One region of the Streptomyces sp. NPDC059828 genome, then DNA from elsewhere that is predicted to be linked to it. Evidence: riboswitches for the same ligand, from Rfam matches in the RefSeq annotation. Region 1 holds a riboswitch; the other holds the start of a gene.
What was found. Region 1 has a riboswitch for guanidine ahead of ACFV6V_RS15220 (DMT family transporter). Riboswitches for the same ligand answer to the same signal wherever they lie in the genome.

Region 1 (3,331 bases):
AGGAGCCGCAGGTTCTCGGCGCGGTTGTCGCGCCAGTCCCCATTGATGTGGTCCACCTCCAGGGGCAGCGGACGGCCTCGCCAGACTGGTGCCGTACCGCAGAGCGAGCAGCGCTCCGCAGTACCCATGGCCATCAGCGCCCGCTTGAGGCGATCGCCAGGGATCCGGCGTGCACGTGAGGGTTCCTGCTCGACCAGCAGTTCCTGCGGGCTCCGGCGGAGCCGCTGCCCAGCTCGGGGCGGTGGGGCGAAGTGCGACGTGGAGATGGCGTACCTCGCGATGCGTCGGCTGATGTGCGTGTGGTGACCGCCGACGACCTCGACGCCCAGGCGTCGCAGTACCTCAGTGACGCTTGTCGAGGCGGCAACCACAGGTTCGAGCACGTCCCTCGTCCACCGCGTCCCCTCGCGCTCGAAATGGGAGGTGTCCACGTCCAGCCGCTTCATTCGGTCATGTATGTAGCGTCGCGACGCGCCCTTCGGATCGACCCCCAGCCTCGTCAGCGCCTCGGACAGCGTCCTCGACGACCGTGCCGCCTCCGCCAGGCGCTCGCGCGTGTACGGACTGACCGGCATCGCCCCTCCGTTCCGGCTGCGTGTTCGTGGCCTCGCACGGAGTAACGAACCGGTTGTCGGATGGTCACGCCCCCGCGGGGCGTGACCATCCCCGGGAGGACTTCAGATGCCCAGATCCTTGATGATCTTGGCGACATGCCCCGTGGCCTTGACGTTGTACAGCGCCCGTTCCACCTTGCCGTCCTCGTCCACGACGATCGTCGAGCGGATCACCCCGGTCACCGTCTTGCCGTAGAGCTTCTTCTCGCCGAAGGCGCCGTAGGCCTCCATGACGGACTTCGACGGGTCCCCGACCAGCGTGACCTTCAGGCTCTCCTTCTCGCGGAACTTGGCGAGCTTCTCCGGCTTGTCCGGGGAGACGCCGATGACGTCGTAGCCGGCGCCCGCGAGGAGGTCCAGGTTGTCGGTGAATTCGCAGGCCTGCTTGGTGCAGCCCGGGGTCAGGGCGGCGGGGTAGAAGTAGACGATGACCTTGCGGCCCTTGTGGGCGGCGAGCGAGACCTCGTTGCCGTCCGCGTCGGGCAGGGTGAAGTCCGGGGCGGTGTCGCCGGGCTGGAGTCGCTCGCTCATTCTCGGTTCTCCTCAGAGGGGACAGGCGTACGGCACCGAGCGTAATAGGGGTGCCATGGGGTGTGGCGTGCGTCGAGCTGACAGACTGTCGATGACGTAGCACTTGACGAAGACATACGGATACGACCACGGAGGCGGCGCAGTGTCGGATTCCAGGACCCCTGCGCAGATCGAGGCGGATATCGTCCGCCGCCGAGACCTGCTGGCCGAGACACTTGATGAGATCGGTGTACGGGTGCACCCGAAGACGATCATCGGGGATGCGAAGGCCAGGGTCGCCGCGACCGTCGACCACACGGCCGGGCGGGCGTTCGTCGCCGCGAACCGGCTGCTCACGGATGTGAGGGCGCGCTTTGTGCATCACGACGGCGCGCCCCGGCTCGAGCGGGTGGTGCCGGTGGCCCTCGCCGTCGTGGGGGTCGTCGGTCTGCTGGCGCTGTCCACCAGGAAGCGGAAGGTGTGACCGGCTGTGACCCCGGCGAGGTGCGGGGCGGGCCTGGGCAGGTAGGTTCGTGCTTGTGAGCGAGAACACGCACGACAAGCTGCCGATCAAGATGCTGCACGACCGGGTGCTGGTCCGGTCCGACGCCCCGGAGGGGGAGCGGCGTTCCGGGGGCGGCATTCTCATTCCGGCCACCGCCGCCGTCGGCCGTCGGCTGTCCTGGGCCGAGGTGGTCGCGGTCGGGCAGAACGTCCGCACGGTGGAGCCGGGTGACCGGGTGCTGTACGACCCGGAGGACCGGGCCGAGGTGGAGGTGCGCGGGGTCGCGTACATCCTCATGCGTGAGCGTGATCTGCACGCGGTGGCGGCCGACCGGTTCGAGGGCGGCGTGGACTCGACGGGGCTGTATCTGTAGCGCCGGCATCTCCGGCGACGATATGCCCGGGAGGGCCCGGTGACCATGGTCACCGGGCCCTCCTCGGCGTTGCTACGGTGGTCCGTACCCGACGAGACGCGCCGTACCGGGCTGGCAAAGACGACGCACCCCGTTTCCGCTTCGTCTCGGAGGTGCCCGTCATGGCCTGGGTCCTGCTGCTGCTCGCCGGTCTGCTCGAGGTCGGCTGGTCGATCGGTATGAAGTACACCGATGGATTCACCCGGCTGTGGCCCAGTGTCCTCACCGCTGCCGGGATCGTCGCGAGCATGCTCCTCCTGTCCTGTGCCGCGAGAACGCTGCCGATCGGTACGGCGTACGGCGTCTGGGTCGGCATCGGTGCGGCCGGTGCGGCGGTGTTCGGCATGGTCGTGCTGGGGGAGCCGGCGACCGCCGCCCGGATCTTCTTCGTCGTGCTGCTTCTGGTGGCCGTGGTGGGTCTGAAGGCGACCTCGGGGCATTAGGCCGTGGTGTCAGACCCGTGGTGTCAGACCCGTGGTGTCAGGACGTGGTGGAGAAATCCGGCCTGGCTCGCGGGCGACGGCGCTGTTTGTGAGGTACGGATTGCCCCCGTCACCGTCCGGGGGGCAGCGCGGGGAGGCCCGTCCAGGGGCCGTCGGTGCGCCCCTGTGCCGGGAGGCCTCGGCTCGGAGCCGTATGCCCCGGGGCGGGCCGGCGCGGTGCGCGGCCCGTTTCCGCGGATGGGTGGTTCGTGGCGCGGCCCGGGGCCGGTGGTGCCATCGGGACGATGTCGTCTTCGGTGTCGTCTTCGTCCCGGCTGTCGCCTTCGCGCCGGTCTCCCTCGTCGAACCGCTCACGTCCGGAAGGCTCGTCGTCGAGAGACCAGGGCCCCTCCGGTGTCAGTTCCTCCTCCGCTTCCTCGTCGAGCAGCAGGTCGAAGTCGGTGACCCGCCTACCCTTCAGCGCGTCCGCCGTGTACTGCGCCCAGATCCGGGCCGGGGGCCCGCCGCCGCTGATCCTGGCGTACCCCAGAGCCCCGTACAGCGGCTTGTGCACCCCGGTGTCCGGGTCCTGGCCCATCACGGCGACGACCGTCGCCAGCTCGGGTGTGTAGCCGGCGAACCACGCCGCCTTGTCGTCCTCCGCCGTGCCCGTCTTCCCGGCGGAGGGCCGCCCCGCCTGCTGCGCCGCGGCGCCCGTGCCCTCCTCCACCACGCTCCGGAGCATCAGCGTGGTCGTGTCGGCGGCCTCCCGGCTGATGGCCTGTTCGGTCTCCCTGTCCGGCAGCTCGATTTCCTCGCCGCTCCTGGAGATGCTCTCGACCAGTGAGTACGTGCCGTGCCTCCCGTG
Region 2 (3,331 bases), on a different contig from region 1:
CCGCGCGAGCGCCCGGGCCAGTGTGGTGGTGCCGGTCGACTCGGCGCCGAGGACCACGATCCGTCGTGCCAGGGCCGCGCGCACGGGCGGCTCCAGGAAGTCCCAGCAGCCCACGGGGTCCTTGCGCACGGCGGTCCCGGACACCGGGAAGACCGTGCGGGCGGGGTCGACACAGACGGCCTCGGCCCGGAAGCGGCGGGCGAGTTCGGTGCCGTAGGGCTCCGAGGTGAAGACGGCGTCCACCCGCCGGGGTACTGCGGCGCGGAAGACCGCCATGTGGGCGTCCCAGACGGCAGGGTCGGTGAGGTCGACGGGGATGTCGTCCACGGCCCCCACGACGTCGGCGTCCGGATGCACCTCCCGCATCCATGCCACGCGGTCCTCGAGCGGTATCGACTCGACGGACGCGGCGCAGACCAGCACGGTGAGCCGCTCGCAGCGGTCGCGAGCCGTGCGCACCAGATGGTGGTGCCCGGCGTGCGGCGGATAGAACTTGCCGAGCACAAGCCCGTGTCCGTGGCGCTTCATGCCGCCGTCGCCTCCATCGGGCGCGGCGCCTGCGCCGCCATCTGCTCCCGCGACCAGGAGCGCAGACCGTTGACGCACAGGGCCAGGAACCCGGCGTAGAGCAGCGCGGTGAGATAGAGCTCCTTGTACGCGTACAGAGGCACGTAGACGACATCCGCGGCGATCCAGAGCCACCAGGACTCCAGCCGCTTGCGGCACTGGCCGTAGGTCGCCATGAGGGAGAGCGCGGTGGTCAGGGCGTCCCAGAAGGGGACGGTCGAGTCGGTGACGTGGTCCAGCAGCAGTGTGAAGCCGAGAGTGCCCACCACCCCCGCCGCGAGCAGCCATGTCCACTCGGCACGCGTGGTGCGTCGTACCGGGAGGGCGTCGGAGCCTGGTCCACCCCCGTGGGCCCAGGTCCACCAGCCGTATGCGGCGAGGGTGATGAAGACGACCTGGAGCGCCGCATCGGCGTACAGGCCTGCCTGCGTGAACAGCAGGATGAACAGCGCGTTGTTGGCGATGCCGATCGGCCAGTTGGCGATGTGCTGCCGGGCGACCAGCCACACACAGAGCGCGCCGCTTCCGAAACCGAGCACCTCGGTCCAGCTGACCGGGGTGCCGAGCAGCGTGAACAGCGGTCGCTGCAACGGTTCGAGCACATCTGCCAGGTCCACGACCATCCCCCTTAAGAGTCATCCTGACTATAAAGCGGGAGGGGTGGCTGGGCAAGCACGATGCGGACCCGGCAACCCGTCCCTGGGCCTGCTTCGAGGCCGCGACGGGCGCCTGATCGGCCCGATGGTGCGTGTTAACCTCGCCGTGGAGGCTCATATGTGTCTGCCCCGGACGAGATGTGCGCCGTACCCGGCCCGCCAAGACGACGCACTCAAGGGATCGCCATGGGTGCCCACACCTCTCTGATCGACTTCACCGGAGCGACTCCCAGGCCTCGTGCGCTGGATGTGCGTTGGATCCACGGCTCGCCGTCGGCCAAGCACAACACCGACCCGGACATCCAGGTCCACGCCTATGACGAGCACACCTTCGTCCTCCGGCAGAACATGGCGATCGACTACGAAGCGCCTTTCCTGTTCCTGCTGTTCGGCAACGCCCGGGTGCTGCTGATCGACACCGGAGCCACCGCTTCCGCCGAGTTCTTCCCCCTGCGCCCGGTGGTCGACGAGCTCATTGAGACCTGGCTGGCCCGTCACCCCCGTGAGGGGTACGAGCTGCTGGTGCTGCACACCCATCCGCACGGTGACCACATCGCGGGCGACGGCCAGTTCGCCGATCGTCCCGGCACCACGGTGGTCGGCGCGGATCCGGTCACCGCCTGGCCGTACTTCGGATTCGCCGAACGCCCCGATGCCGTGGCGGAGGTCGACCTCGGGGGGCGGGTGCTGGAGTGTCTGGCCACCCCGGGTCACCACGAGGCGGCGGTCACGTTCTACGACCCGTGGGCCGGGTTCCTCCTCACCGGCGACACGGTCTACCCGGGTCGGCTCTACATCAAGGACTGGCAGGCGTTCACCCGGACGATCGATCGCTTGATCGACTTCTGCGACCACCGGACGGTCACCCACGTACTCGGCTGCCACATCGAGATGACCCGGCAACCGGGCGTGGACTACCCGATCCGCACCGTGTACCAGCCCGACGAGCCCCCACTGCAGATGACCACCGGCCACCTGCGCGACATCCGCGCAGCGCTGGAGGAGTGCGGCGGCCGGCCCGGCCGCCGTGCCTTCCCGCTCTTCGTGCTGTGCCCCAGCGAATGAGTGGCACGAACAGGCCGGGTCCCGTCGCTCGGGGCGTGCGTCCACGCCTCCGTCGGCGCCGTACCGCTCCGTGAACGGCGTCAGTACGCTGTGCCCGGCCCGGGAGCGCCGGGGCGAACCCCGGGACGGGAGTCACCAGGCATGGACAAGCCGCTGCTGCACCACCGGTATCCGCGGCTCGCCGCCTCCCTCCCCCATGTGCCGCTCGGCGATGGGCCGACGCCCGTACGCGAACTGACCGGGCTCGCCCGCGGTGTGACGCTGTGGTGCAAGGACGAGAGCGGATACGGCTCGGGCGGATGGGGCGGCAACAAGGTCCGCAAGCTGGAGTGGATCCTTCCCGATGTACGCCGCCGGGGCGCGCGCACCATCCTCACGGTGGGCGGGCTCGGCACGAACTGGGGCCTGGCGACCGCCCTCTACGCCCGGGAGCAGGGCCTGGACACCGCACTGGCCCTGATCGACCAGCCGGTCGACGACCATGTGCGGGAGCAGTTGCGGCGGCTTCGGCGGTCGGGCGCCGCCCTGCACTTCACCCACACCAAGGCGCGCACCGTCGCGGCGGCCCCCTGGCTCTTCCTGCGCCATGCGCGCGGCGGACGACTGCCGTACTTCCTGCCCGCGGGCGGCTCGGCCCCGGTCGGCACCCTCGGCTATGCCGAGGCCGCGTTCGAGCTCGCGGCACAGGTGGCCGCCGGGGACCTCCCCGAGCCGTCCCATGTCGTCACCGCCGTCGGCTCGGGCGGCACCGCAGCCGGACTGGCACTGGGTCTTCGGCTCGCGGGCCTTGAGCGCACCCGGGTCGTGGGCGTGGTCGTCAACGACACCCTGCGCCTCGACGCACCAGCCATCGCCGCCCTGGCCCAGCGGACCGGACGACTGCTGCGGGAGCGCGGCGCGGACCTTCCGGCGACCGGGATCACCCCGGACGACGTGACCATGGTGCGGGACTGGCTGGGCCCCGGCTACGGCCACAGCACTCCGGAAGCCCTCGGCGCGCTGCGCCTCGCCGCCGAGAGCGAGAGCCGGCTCGGGCTCGAACC

Region 2: another riboswitch for guanidine. It lies ahead of ACFV6V_RS22140 (MBL fold metallo-hydrolase); the one in region 1 lies ahead of ACFV6V_RS15220 (DMT family transporter).

The regions. Positions count from the first base shown of each region.
Region 1 covers NZ_JBHWIW010000021.1:43,869-47,199, forward strand. Annotated here, with positions in the region: gene ACFV6V_RS15200 (HNH endonuclease signature motif containing protein) at 1-575, opposite strand, end outside; gene bcp (thioredoxin-dependent thiol peroxidase) at 678-1,145, opposite strand; gene ACFV6V_RS15210 (DUF3618 domain-containing protein) at 1,288-1,608, shown strand; gene ACFV6V_RS15215 (co-chaperone GroES) at 1,664-2,002, shown strand; guanidine-III (ykkC-III) riboswitch at 2,071-2,132, shown strand; gene ACFV6V_RS15220 (DMT family transporter) at 2,164-2,484, shown strand; gene ACFV6V_RS15225 (transglycosylase domain-containing protein) at 2,594-3,331, opposite strand, start outside.
Region 2 covers NZ_JBHWIW010000038.1:37,107-40,437, forward strand. Annotated here, with positions in the region: gene ACFV6V_RS22130 (AAA family ATPase) at 1-528, opposite strand, end outside; gene pnuC (nicotinamide riboside transporter PnuC) at 525-1,184, opposite strand; guanidine-III (ykkC-III) riboswitch at 1,330-1,397, shown strand; gene ACFV6V_RS22140 (MBL fold metallo-hydrolase) at 1,410-2,288, shown strand; gene ACFV6V_RS22145 (1-aminocyclopropane-1-carboxylate deaminase/D-cysteine desulfhydrase) at 2,430-3,331, shown strand, end outside.